4 regions of the Fusibacter sp. QWL-12 genome follow, and region 4 is predicted to be linked to each of the others. Evidence: riboswitches for the same ligand, from Rfam matches in the RefSeq annotation. Region 4 holds a riboswitch; each other region holds the start of a gene.
The links. Region 4 has a riboswitch for S-adenosylmethionine ahead of AC4PID_RS05360 (methionine ABC transporter ATP-binding protein). Riboswitches for the same ligand answer to the same signal wherever they lie in the genome.

Region 1 (3,338 bases), 590 kb from region 4:
AAGACTCTAAAAACTGCATACTAACTCCTTACCTTAAATGCTAACGCTTTATCTTAAAGTCGTTAATATTCCTGATAGATTATCTAAAATGCGCTTCGCTACATACGGTTTATTCATAACATATAGGTGAATACCATCCACCCCAGAACTAAGCAAATCAACGATTTGTTCGCAAGCATACATGATGCCAGCGTCTTGAAGGGCAGCAGGTTTATCCTCGTAGCAATTCAGAATTTTTTTAAACTTTTCAGGTAAATGAGCGCCGCTGATAGCAACCATTCTCTCAATTTGCTTTTTATTCAGTACTGGCATGATCCCCACGGTTATAGGAATATTGATATCAAGACTTCTCACCTCATCCTTAAACTCATAAAATTTCTCGTTGTCGAAAAACATCTGCGTCACCAGGAAGTCCACGCCTTGATCCACCTTTTGCTTCAAATGAATTAGATCTGTTGTTTTACTTCTTGATTCCACATGACTTTCAGGATAACAGGCTGCCCCAACGCCAAACGCACCATTTTGTTTGATAAAATGGACTAAGTCTCCAGCGTACTTGAAGTCTCTTACGATTGGATTTTCAGGTAAATCGCCTCTTAAAGCCAGTACATTTTCAATTTGATTTTCCTCAAAGACAGACAAGATTCGCTTAATGTCTTCTTTGGTTGCCCCAACACTCGTTAGATGCGCGAGTGCTTCTATGCCATATTCTTTTTTAATTCTCGATGCGAGTTCAAGTGTATCGTTGTTTCTCTCGCTGCCCGCTGCGCCATAAGTGACACTTATGTAGTCAGGCTTTAGTAATGCGAGAGCATCTATCGTCTGCAGCACCGTTTGAAAATCGCCATCTCTTTTAGGAGGAAAAATCTCAAATGAAATCGCTGGTTTGCCGCTTGTAAATAGGTTATCAATTTTCATAAAGCCTGCCTTTCTATCTTAACGTATTTTAAAGTTCAAATTCATTGTGAATCGCAAGTACTGCCTTTGAATAATCCTCTTGTGGGATGACACATGTGATATTGATATCTGATGTAGATACCATATCAATGGCTACACCATTTTCTGCCAGACATCCAAACACTCTTGAAGCGACACCTGGTGTAGACTTCATCCCAACGCCTATGATACATACTTTAGCAACCTGTTCGTTACCATACACGTCATCTGCTTTAAGCTCTTTACCAAGTCGTTTTGAAAGCGTCAAAGCGCGATCATATTCTTCTTGTGAAACTGTAAACGATATCGTAATGCCCTCTTTGTTGATGTAGTTTTGAGTGATAACGTCTACATTGATGTTGGCATCAGAAATCGTCTTAAAGATGTAAGCGATATTATTCGCTGTATTTTCAATATTTGCAATGGTAATTTTAGCATTATTTGTGGTATGTGCAACGCCACGCACTAGAACCTCTTCCATTTTTTCCTCCTCGTCGGTGACATATGTGCCTATGGTATCTGTAAATGATGAACGCAAGTGAATCGGGATATTGTTTTTAGCTGCTAGCTCAACACTTCTAAGGTGGAGCACCTTCGCGCCTGATCCCGCCATTTCAAGCATTTCATCAAAAGTAATATAGTCAATTTTATGTGCATTGGGGACGATTCTAGGATCAGCAGTATAAATCCCGTCAACGTCTGTATAAATTTCCACTTCGTCTGCATTAAGCGCTACGCCTATTGCTACAGCAGATGTATCGGAACCCCCTCTTCCAAGCGTGGTAATCTCAAGGTCTTTTGTAACGCCTTGAAAGCCTGCTATGATAACTACTTTACCTTCTGAAAGGGCACGATTGATCTTAGAAGTGTCTATTTCTTCTATTTTAGCTTTATTGTGATTTTTATCTGTATAAATGCCCACTTGAGCACTTGTAAACGATATTGCGTCTTCACCCAACGCCTTAATTGCCATTGCTAAAAGAGAGATGGAAATTTGTTCACCTGTCGCCAAGATCATATCGAGTTCTCTTCCTGAAGGCTTGTCCGTGATTTCTTTTGCTCGGTTCACAAGTTGATCGGTCATGCCTGCTGGAGCAGAGACGACTACGACGACATCATGACCCTTTCGTTTGGTTCCAACCACCTTTTCTGCTACGTTTTTAACACACTCTGAATTTGCCATGGATGTACCACCATATTTTTGTACAATGATGCTCACGAAAATCCTCCTTTCGTCGATTTAATCTGAAAATTAAAAAAGTCGCTTTCACATTGAAAGCGACAGAATTAAAGTGTTTCCACTCTCTTATCTCTCATTTCTTTGCGAAATGCAGGAATTGGCACCACGCATCGAATGGGATGCAGGTTGCTGGGCGTCGTCGAGCCTGGTCTCTCGGCCTCTCTGGATAAGGGGATATACAGTTGTCTTGCGAACGAATCCGCATGATGATGTGAAAAATATTAATTAATAGTGATATTAACACAATTCATCAGCGCATTCAAGAGTAATTATTCATTTAATTTGTATTTTTTCTCGCACATTACGCCGTCATTAGCCCCTCTTTTTTACCATTGGGGTTCTTTTCAGGTGTAACGTGTTGTTTGTTTAAGATCGCTTGCTCGCCCTCTTCGATAAACTGATTCGAATAAAGCTCATAGTAGTGACCTTTTCTAGCCATCAACTCATGATGATTTCCTTTTTCAATAATCTGTCCTTTTTCGATTACCAAAATAAGATCTGCATTTCGAATGGTTGAAAGTCTATGTGCTACGATAAAGCTGGTTCTGTTCTCAAGTACTTTATCAATGGCATGTTGAATTTTAGATTCTGTTTCAGTATCGATGGAAGAAGTTGCTTCATCTAAGAAGAACAATCTCGGCTTTGAGATAATCGCTCTAGCAAATGAAATGAGTTGTTTTTCACCTGTAGATAACATACCACCACCTTCACCAACCTCAGTATCATAACCTTTTTCAAGCTTTGAGATAAAATCATGTGCGTTAACTGTTTTTGCAGCTTCTATAATTTCTGCCTCAGTTGCATCCAATTTACCATATCGAATATTTTCTTTTATGGTACCGCTGAATAAGTGTGGTGATTGGAGTACGTACCCGATGTTGGCATGCAACCAGTTTTGTGATCGTTCTTTATAATCGACACCATCGATCAAAATTTTACCACCTGTTGGCTCGTAGAAACGACATGCAAGATTGACAATTGTACTCTTTCCAGAGCCTGTTTCTCCTACCAAAGCAACCGTTTGACCTTTTTTTACCTCGAGGTTGAAATCCTTTAGGATATACTCTCCTTCTTTGTAATAGAAGTCGATGTGTTCAAAAGTAACGTCGCCATGAATGGCTTCCCAATTTTCTTTTTTCTGGTGATAATGATCCCCATACTT
Region 2 (3,338 bases), 430 kb from region 4:
CAAGTTTTGAAAATAGATGATAAAATCACGTAGCTCATACTGTTCTTTATAAGATAGAATAATCTGTTCTAGCTTTTTCGGACCTATTCCAGCTATCTCCAGAAGTTTTTCAGGCTCATATTGTATGACATCAAGTGTTCGCTCTCCAAAAGCTGAAACGAGCAATCCGGCAGTAGACTCACCTATGCCTTTGATGATACCTGAAGAAAGGTAGTTATAGATCTCATCCTTTTCCGTTGGCTTTAAATGCTCTGCGTGTTTCACATTTAGTTGCTCACCATAGAAATTATGGACCTCCATAACCCCAGTTACACGGATGTGGTCCCCTTCTTTTAAAAATGGGATGAGTCCCTTGATGCAGATTAACTCATTATATATATCTATATTGGCAATCACATAACCATTTTCTTCATTATAATAGATGATATCCTCTACGATACCTTCATAAATTTCATAATCGTCATTCCGATTCACTGAGCACCTCTAAAATACGAACTTATGTTCATAGTTTAACATAATTTTACATTAAAATCATTAGTCAACACTTAATCTGTATGTACTTGTAGCTACTTTCGTCTAATAGATAAAAACAACTCTCTTCAGAGGACCGGTCCTCGTTACCCTGCGGAGCCTCCTACGAGAGTTTTTTTATCTATTAGACTTATATTGCAAATAGGTAAAATAAAACCTCTCAAAGCAGATTGCTTTAAGAGGTTCATAATTAAAATGTTCTATAGGCTTCTACGTTACTATTACGCGTTAAAAGCTTCTTTTCTTAAAATTTCAGCTTTGTCTGTTCTTTCCCATGGTAAATCGATATCAGTTCTACCAAAGTGACCATATGCTGCAGTTTGTTTGTAGATTGGGCGTCTTAAGCCTAAATCTCTGATGATTGCACCTGGTCTTAAGTCAAAGTGTTTTTCCACTAAATCGTTGATTAAATCTTCAGATACTTTTGCAGTACCGAAAGTTTCAACTAAGATAGAAACTGGGTGTGCAACACCGATTGCATAGGCAAGTTCGATTTCACATTTTGACGCGAGGCCAGCAGCAACAACGTTTTTAGCAACGTATCTTGCAGCGTAAGCAGCAGAACGGTCAACCTTTGTAGGGTCTTTTCCAGAGAATGCACCACCACCATGTCTTGCATATCCACCGTAAGTGTCAACGATGATTTTTCTACCAGTTAAACCAGCATCCCCTTGAGGACCACCGATTACGAATCTACCAGTCGGGTTAACTAAAATTCTAGTATCAACAAATAAATCTGCTGGAATGATTGGCTTAATAACGTGTTCAATTAAATCTGCTTCAATTTGCTCTCTTTTTACTTTTGCACTGTGTTGTGTCGAGATTAGAACTGTATCAATTCTGCTTGGTTTACCGTTCTCATCATATTCAACGGTTACTTGTGTTTTACCATCTGGTCTTAGGTAAGATAAAGTACCATCTTTTCTAACTTCAGATAATCTTCTCGCTAATTTATGCGCTAAAGAAATCGGTAATGGCATTAATTCTTCAGTTTCATCACATGCAAATCCAAACATGATGCCTTGGTCGCCAGCACCTACTGCTTCAACCTCGTCGTTCATTTGTCCTTCTTTGCTTTCAAGTGCTTGATCAACACCCATTGCGATATCATCTGACTGTTTGTCAATCGCAACTAAAACACCACATGTGTCGCCGTCAAAACCGTATTTCGCTCTTGTATATCCAATTTCTTTAATTGTTTGTCTAACAATGCCTTGAATATCAACATAGCAATTTGTAGTAATTTCACCGGCAATAAGCACCAACCCTGTTGTTACAGAGGTTTCACATGCAACTCTAGCTGTTGGATCTTGCTCAAAAATCGCATCCAAAATCGAGTCAGAAATTTGGTCACAAATTTTATCAGGATGACCCTCAGTTACAGACTCAGAAGTAAATAATCTTTTTCTTGACATTAAATACACCTCCAATGATCTAGTGCTGCTAACGCAGCGGAATCCTTTAATCGCATTTGATGAATCGTAGGCATAAAAAAACCTCTTCACAAGAAGAGGGTGTATTTTCTACAACCTCATCTTCCAGGTATCCATACCTGTAGGATTTAGCACCGTGTATAACCGGTTGCTGGACTTCATAGGGCCTATTCCCTCCATCGCTCTTGATAAGGATTACTATTAAATTTACTTGACTATAGTATCACAAGGTTTTGTGAATTACAATAATATTATTATAAACATTCCGAAATATTTTTAATACAATCTTGACACAACTGCCAAATAAGCATAAACTAATTTGTGGAAATGCCGATATTCAAGTTATAGATAAAGTCAATTGCCCCATTTTCTTTAATAGATTGAGGAGTTATAAATGAACTACGTTGAACGTATTATGGCTGAAATTGAATCTAGGTCATTCCAACTGAGACAGTTGAGGCAAAAAAACGCCGTTTTTGCTTGTCAGGAAGTTGAAAAAGAAATTGATCTTTTGAAAAAGGAACTTCTGAGATACAAAGCTTATGAATCTGGAAAAGTTAATCACATTTATATTGAACCGACTGTGAAAAACAATTAAACCTATATAAATAACAATACCCCATTTTAAACAAATGGGGTATTTTAATGTCAATTATTATCCAGTATGAAGCAATATTCTTTGAAAAAACTTATCAGTAGTTACATTCATTTAAAATCTTATCCTATGAATCATCCGAATAACCGCTACTGAGATAAAAAGTCAAAAATGGTATCGTAGCCACTATTGATATATGAGTACAATACAGGATCGTCGGTTTTCAGTTCACAGATAAACTGTAAGCTTTCTTCATATAAATTTTGATCCTGGAGCATTTGATCGATACTTAATAGATTTTCTTCAACCAAAGAAGCAACTAAAAAATGACCTGATCTTGAGAAAAAATACATGGCGTAGATATCCCCATTCAAATAATATGGGTTTTGATTGACGTGTCCATTATCCTTATTAAACTCGATATATAAATTGCCTTGATAGTAAGTCTGCTTCATCATCTCCGGATTGCTTTTAGAGAATCTTCGCTCGAAGAAATGATCCGTCACTTGACTGACGATAATATGCTCAGACTTGTTGAGATTAAAAGCCGCTTCGATACTAGAAAGGGTCAATGACTCTGTATGAACTAAGCCAACTACCAAGTTTGTCGATTTTGATAGCTCGACATCAAAGAGCATCAACTTGTACTTTTCATCAAAATCAATTAAGGCTTCCACTCGATAATGTGCAATCTTTGTATCTTCAGAGACCAGTTTAATCGTGTTTTTAATTAGCGTATAAGGTAGTTCAAGACAGTGAAGTTCAACCTCGTATTGCGG
Region 3 (3,338 bases), 1.9 Mb from region 4:
ATCGATCAAACCAATCCTGAAAGACAGACGCTCTGTTTTTCAGCGACGCTATCTCAAAGTGTGGATCGCTTTGCAGAAAAAGCTTTGAATAATCCTGTAGCGATGACTGCTCCAAGAAAACAAATCACACTGGATGCCATCGATCAATACGTGGTACTTACCTCTAACCGTAGAAAATACCATGACTTTAAGCAGATTTTTAAACAGAATTATCCGCAAAAAGCAGTTATCTTCTGTCGCTCAAGAATCGGCGTGGAAACGCTGACTAAGGAGATGCTACAGGATGGTTTTGATGTAGATGCCCTTCATGGCGGACTAACACAAGCCAAACGTGAAGCGGTGATGCAGCTTTTTAGAGATAATAAACTTAGCTATTTGGTTGCTACAGACGTGGCTGCAAGAGGCCTTGACATTGAGGGCGTCAGCCATGTGTTTAATTATAATTTACCCGATGAGCCTGAAAATTACGTCCACCGTATCGGTCGTAGTGGGCGCGCTGGACAGATAGGCGTCGCCTATACCTTCTTGACTGGAAAGGATGAAAAAAGGCTCCAAGCAATTGAAGCCTTTATCGGTCAGTCAATCAAACAGATTCACTTGGGAAACTGATACTCTGAGCAGATAATTTCATGGTATTTTAAGGGGCGATAGGCTCTTAATATCTTCAGTGCTCTCAGTGTATTAAAACGCCCTCCACGTCCTTCTTCAAGAGGAAAGTGGACCTTTCCAGAATATTGTGTTCCCTTTGAAACATAGCCCTTTTCTATTGCTTTTTCGATGAGATCAAGTGACTCATCCATGATGCTAGAATAGGGTCTTTTCATGTCTACAAAGTACTCTAATGCGCGAGGCATATCGTAGTACCAGCGAGGTGGATAGTGAAACTGGGTAAAACGTGGATGGATGGCTTCGCCCGTACTTTCACGGCGGAAAAAGCGCTTTTTAAGAATGAATGCTTCACCGTCCTGTAGACATTTTTCGATACGGTCACGCTTGTAGGGATAGCAATTTTTTAGCACCTCTGCAAAGCCCTCAAGCACTGAGAGTGTCGTGTGGAGTGAACTTTTTTTCGATCCACCCCTTTTAGGGTGATAGCGGCAGTTCCATCCACCGTCAGGCTGTTGATTCTCTATGATAAAGTCGATCATTTCAAGCAGTCGAGGGTCTTTTGAGTGACCGTATGCAGAAAGCCCGACGAGCATGCCGATGATACACATGTCCACTTTAAGTGGGTCATCAGCCACCCATTCATAATCGATGACGTGAGAGAGCCCCTCGTGGTAATAAGAATGATCAGGATCGATGGCCATGTATTTTAGTTCCATCAAGGTATAGTGTGTGGAGATCCATTTCGGACCGTAGACACCGCCTCCCCAGAGCCGAGTTGAAGGGTCGTATAGATCGATATAACGCTGAATATACCCATGCGTTTCAGATAGCACAGGCTCGTTTTCCAAATGCCGTTTGGTAAGTGTTTCAATGACTGGATCTCCTTCTTTTAGCCAAGCAAGTACTTTCATAAGACCTCCTTATTGTCATTCCCCAATTTCTATTTGTAGCTTATAATAAAGGTTTTGTTCACCTTACTATCTTTTACGCACGGATATTATGTATGATTTTATTATGATACCCAATATAAAAAAATATTGACATGAAAAACGGTAGGTGCTAAGATAGGAAAAACCGAATAACAAGATACTCTTATCCAGAGTGGCGGAGGGACAGGCCCTATGATGCCCGGCAACCAGCGAAAGCATGGTGCTAATTCCTGCAGGTAAAAACCTGAGAGATGAGAGAGGACGAATCCGCATGTTTTGACCTCTTTCTAGGAAAGAGGTCTTTTTTATTTAGCCACAATCTTGCTTGTGGGAAAATCTAAAGACGCTATGTCTGAGGACTTTTAGTTTGATATTAGATCAGCCGAGGATAGGCTTAAAAAAGGAGAAAGACATGAGTGAAAAACATTTGAGATTCGAGACATTACAAGTACATGGTGGTCAAGTTGCAGACCCTACAACTGGTTCAAGAGCGGTCCCAATTTATCAAACCACTTCATACGTCTTTAACGACGTTCAGCATGCTGCAGACCTTTTTGCTTTAAAGGCGGAAGGCAATATTTATACGAGAATTATGAATCCGACAACAGACGTTCTTGAAAAACGCATTGCGCTTTTAGAGGGCGGTATCGGCGCACTTGCAGTAGCATCTGGCTCTGCAGCGATTTCCTATGCGATTCAAAACATCGCTGAGGTGGGCGATGAAGTGGTGGCGGCTACGACACTTTACGGCGGTACTTACAACTTATTGAAGGTGACGCTACCTAAGTTTGGGATTAAGACGAACTTCGTAACCCCTGATCCTGAAAATCCAAACTCTGTGGATGCATTTGAAAAAGCGATTACTGAAAAAACCAAAGCGATTTTAGTAGAGGCAATCGGCAATCCGGAGATCAACATCCTCAATATTGAGAAATTAGCAAAAGTGGCACACACACATGGCATACCGCTCATCGTGGATAACACCTTTGCAACCCCATATTTGTTTAGACCCTTTGAGCACGGAGCAGATATCGTAGTTCACTCTGCGACGAAGTTTATCGGTGGCCATGGTAACTCTATCGGTGGCCTCATCGTCGATTCAGGCAACTTTGATTGGGCAGCTTCGGGCAAATTCTCTGGATTAACAGAGCCAGATGAAAGCTACCATGGTATCAGGTATGCACAGGACGTCGGTGCAGCAGCCTACATCACGAAAGCACGCGTACAACTGCTCAGAGATACAGGTGCTTGCCTCAGTCCATTTAATGCATTCTTGCTTTTACAAGGCTTAGAGACACTTTCGCTAAGAGTAGAGAGACACGTATCAAACGCTACTAAAATCGCTAAGTTTTTAGAAAATCACGAAGCGGTAAGCTGGGTCAAATACCCTGCACTTGAAAGCTCGCCATACTTTGATCTGGCGACGAAATTCTTCCCAAAAGGCTGCGGCTCAATCTTTACCTTCGGTATAAAAGGTGGCACAGAGGCAGGAAAAAAATTCATTGAAGCTTTAGAAATCTTTTCGTTACTAGCAAACGTAGCCGATGCTAAATCACTGGTGATTCACCCGGCGAGTACCACGCACTCACAGTTAGGCGAAGCAGAGCTCTTTAAGGCAGGCGTCACACCAGATTTAATCCGTATCTCTATCGGTATAGAAAATGGCGATGATCTTATCGCTGACCTTTCTCAGGCACTTGAAGCCTCACAATTATAAACCGAAACGAAGTCAGTATAGATCTGCTTAGTGAAAGGAGCAAATAGATGCCAATTATTATCCCAAACGACCTACCAGCTGCT
Region 4 (3,338 bases):
ACGATCAAGTAAAATAAGTTTTCACTCAATCACATCACCCTTCACTGGAGGCAATCATGCTCAAAAACACACTCAACAAACTCACAAGACATGGTATTGGTCCACGCAGTATAAAAACTGGAATCGCAGTAATGATTACCCTTTTTGTAGCAGATCGCTTTCAGCTGACAAACCCGTTTTTTGCAGCTATTGCAGCCGTATTTGCTATGGAATCGACGATGACAGCAACCTTTTCCGTCATTCGCGATCGACTATTGGGGACTGTTTTAGGCGCACTTATTGCACTAACATTTTCACTTTTACTTCCCATGAATCCGATTACGATAGGACTTGGAATTGTCATCGTCATCTATGTCTGCAATTTATTTAAGTGGCAAGGTACGATTAAAATCGCAATCATTGTGTTTCTAGCGATCGGACTTGGCACATCCAGTGGTAACCAAGTATCATATGCTTTCTATCGTACACTGGATACATTCATCGGTTTGATTATAAGTGGCCTTATCAATTATTTTGTATTTCCAATGGATAAGGTCAATTCAAAAGAGTAACACAATTAACAATTCTAAATAGCCACTCGAAATGTGTGAATTTTCAGAATAAACTTTTAATTGTTAAATAAAATTAAATGTGTTGACAGTATGTATCAGATTGTCTATAATCCATTTCATAGCAATTACAATTTAACTCTTATCCAGAGCGGCGGAGGGACTGGCCCGATGATGCCCGGCAACCAACCATTCATAAGGTAGTGGTGCTAATTCCTGGGAGAAATCCACAGATGAGAGAGAGCAAATGTTTATCATGGCCTCTTTTCTTGTGTGAAAAGAGGCTTTTTAATTGCAGTTTTCGCGAAAATTTAATATGAGCTCATATCCAGAGAGGTGGAGGGAACGGCCCTGTGAAACCCAGCAACCAGTCTTATGACATGGTGCTAATTCCGTCAGAGTAACTGGAAGATGTGAGAGGATGTTTTTAAGCTCCTTTTGCATGTTCTATGCAGAAGGAGTTTTTTAATGATTCAAATCTCAGAATTAACAAAAGTATATTCAAAAAATGGTCAAATCGTTAAAGCGCTTGACGGTATTGATCTAGAAATTGAAAAAGGTGACATTTACGGAATCATCGGTTTAAGTGGTGCAGGTAAATCATCACTGATTAGATGCATCAATCGCATTGAGGAACCCTCATCAGGGCGCGTTGTAATTTCAGGTGTTGATATTACAGCTCTATCTGAAAAAGAACTTAGAAAATCAAGACAGAATATCGGCATGATCTTTCAGAACTTCAACCTTTTAAGCAGCAAAACCGTTTATGATAACATCGCGTTTCCATTGAGACTTCAAAAATACAGCGAAGCGATCATTAAAGAAAAAGTTACCTCACTACTTGAAAAAGTTGAACTAACAGATAAAGCCAATGTTTATCCAAGTAATCTAAGTGGTGGTCAAAAGCAAAGAGTCGGTATTGCAAGAGCTCTTGCGACGGAACCAGAAATTCTATTATGCGATGAAGCAACCTCAGCACTTGATCCAAAGACCACCAAGCAAATACTGTCCTTATTAAAAACGCTCAGCTATGAACTTGGCATCACGTTAGTGGTCATCACACATGAGATGGAAGTCATTAAAGCGATATGCAATAAAGTCGCAATTCTTGAGGCAGGTAAAATAATCGAAAAAGGCGTTACTGCAGAACTCTTTTCGACCGTTCCAACACCTCAAACTCGTCATTTTTTAGGTGAGCTAGAAGCACCTGAATTTTTAACTCAAAAAGGAACCAGATTACACCTAACCTTTTCAAATGGCAGTGCAAACGCGCCAATTATTTCTGGATTCATTAGACAATTTCCATATGACGTAAACATCTTGTCGGGGAATATCGAATCCATACAGAGACAAGTAGTTGGAAAATTATTAATCGAAGTTCTAACACCGTCTGAAGATGAAATGGGTCGTGTCATCGCCTATTTTGAAGACCAACATGTTGTAGTGGAGGTGCTCTAATGACTCAGTTACTTTTAAAGGCCAGTCTAGAAACACTCTATATGGTGTTTGTGGCAACTTCATTTACAATTTTGTTTGGCTTACCGCTTGGCATCGTTCTTGTGATTACTTCTAAAGGTCATATATTAGAAAGACCACTGCTCAATCGCATTTTATCTTACGTCGTTAACATGATGCGATCGATGCCCTTTATCATATTGATGATTTTTATCATCCCATTTACGCGTTTGATCGTCGGAACCTCTATCGGAACCAATGCGGCCATCGTACCGCTTGTGGTCGCTGCCATCCCCTTCTTTGCCAGAATCGTAGAAACTTCACTCTATGAAGTTGACGGTGGCGTCATAGAAGCAGCAACCGCTATGGGTGCAAACCAATGGGAAATCATTACAAAAGTAATGCTGCCAGAGGCATTGCCTGCCCTCATTCTAGGTACGACGATTACCATCATCAACCTTATTGGCTATTCTGCTATGGCAGGTGCTGTCGGTGGTGGTGGTATCGGTGACCTCGCAATCCGCTATGGTTATCACCGCTTTCAAACAGACGTCATGATTGCAACGATCATTATATTGGTTATCATGGTTCAATTATTGCAATCACTAGGTAACTGGTTGGCAAATCGCCTACTGGTTCACAGAAGAAAATAGAAAATCTTGAATAAGGTTGATCAAAATAATAAACAACAAATATAAATAATCTAATTTGGAGGCATCAAATGAAAAAAATAACAACTTTGGTTTTAACGATAGGTTTAATTGCAGCCCTTGTACTTACAGGCTGTGCGAAAAAAGAAGAAGCGACAAGCGTCCTAAAAATAGGTGCAACACCAGTTCCTCACTCAGAAATTTTAGAGCACATCAAACCTGCACTTGAAGCAGAAGGTATTACACTCGAAATCGTTGAGTTTACAGATTATGTGACTCCTAACCTTGCACTTAGTGAAGGTGAAATCGATGCAAACTTCTTCCAACACGTTCCTTACATGGATTCATTTGCAAAAGAACACAATATCGAGCTTGTTAGCGCTGGTTCAGTACATGTAGAGCCACTTGGCTTATATTCAAATGTTTTTGATTCGGTAGATACAATTGGTCAAGGTGCAACTATTGCGATCCCAAATGACCCAACGAATGAAGGCCGTGCACTTTTATTACTTCAAGCAAATGGCATTATTAAATTATCTGCAGACGCAACATTAGAAGCAACTGAAGCGGACATCGTTGAAAATCCACTTGGACTTGTATTTAAGCCAATCGATGCAGCACAACTTCCAAGAACTCTTGAAGATGTTGATGGTGCGGTTATTAACACCAACTACGCACTTGAAGC

Region 1: it holds a riboswitch for S-adenosylmethionine, as region 4 does, so the genes downstream of both, AC4PID_RS02535 (aspartate kinase) here and AC4PID_RS05360 (methionine ABC transporter ATP-binding protein) in region 4, are expected to answer to the same signal.
Region 2: it holds a riboswitch for S-adenosylmethionine, as region 4 does, so the genes downstream of both, metK (methionine adenosyltransferase) here and AC4PID_RS05360 (methionine ABC transporter ATP-binding protein) in region 4, are expected to answer to the same signal.
Region 3: it holds a riboswitch for S-adenosylmethionine, as region 4 does, so the genes downstream of both, AC4PID_RS14110 (O-acetylhomoserine aminocarboxypropyltransferase/cysteine synthase family protein) here and AC4PID_RS05360 (methionine ABC transporter ATP-binding protein) in region 4, are expected to answer to the same signal.

The regions. Positions count from the first base shown of each region.
Region 1 covers NZ_CM178745.1:431,293-434,630, forward strand. Annotated here, with positions in the region: gene AC4PID_RS02525 (vitamin B12 dependent-methionine synthase activation domain-containing protein) at 1-19, opposite strand, end outside; gene metF (methylenetetrahydrofolate reductase [NAD(P)H]) at 49-918, opposite strand; gene AC4PID_RS02535 (aspartate kinase) at 947-2,155, opposite strand; SAM riboswitch class I at 2,240-2,349, opposite strand; gene AC4PID_RS02540 (ABC transporter ATP-binding protein) at 2,478-3,338, opposite strand, start outside.
Region 2 covers NZ_CM178745.1:1,458,096-1,461,433, forward strand. Annotated here, with positions in the region: gene recD2 (SF1B family DNA helicase RecD2) at 1-474, opposite strand, end outside; gene metK (methionine adenosyltransferase) at 753-1,946, opposite strand; SAM riboswitch class I at 2,060-2,159, opposite strand; gene AC4PID_RS07360 (hypothetical protein) at 2,359-2,562, shown strand; gene AC4PID_RS07365 (hypothetical protein) at 2,709-3,338, opposite strand, start outside.
Region 3 covers NZ_CM178745.1:2,943,888-2,947,225, forward strand. Annotated here, with positions in the region: gene AC4PID_RS14100 (DEAD/DEAH box helicase) at 1-609, shown strand, start outside; gene AC4PID_RS14105 (hypothetical protein) at 594-1,520, opposite strand; SAM riboswitch class I at 1,699-1,796, shown strand; gene AC4PID_RS14110 (O-acetylhomoserine aminocarboxypropyltransferase/cysteine synthase family protein) at 1,951-3,255, shown strand; gene AC4PID_RS14115 (homoserine O-succinyltransferase) at 3,303-3,338, shown strand, end outside.
Region 4 covers NZ_CM178745.1:1,026,074-1,029,411, forward strand. Annotated here, with positions in the region: gene AC4PID_RS05355 (FUSC family protein) at 57-551, shown strand; SAM riboswitch class I at 688-788, shown strand; SAM riboswitch class I at 870-966, shown strand; gene AC4PID_RS05360 (methionine ABC transporter ATP-binding protein) at 1,017-2,006, shown strand; gene AC4PID_RS05365 (methionine ABC transporter permease) at 2,006-2,656, shown strand; gene AC4PID_RS05370 (MetQ/NlpA family ABC transporter substrate-binding protein) at 2,725-3,338, shown strand, end outside.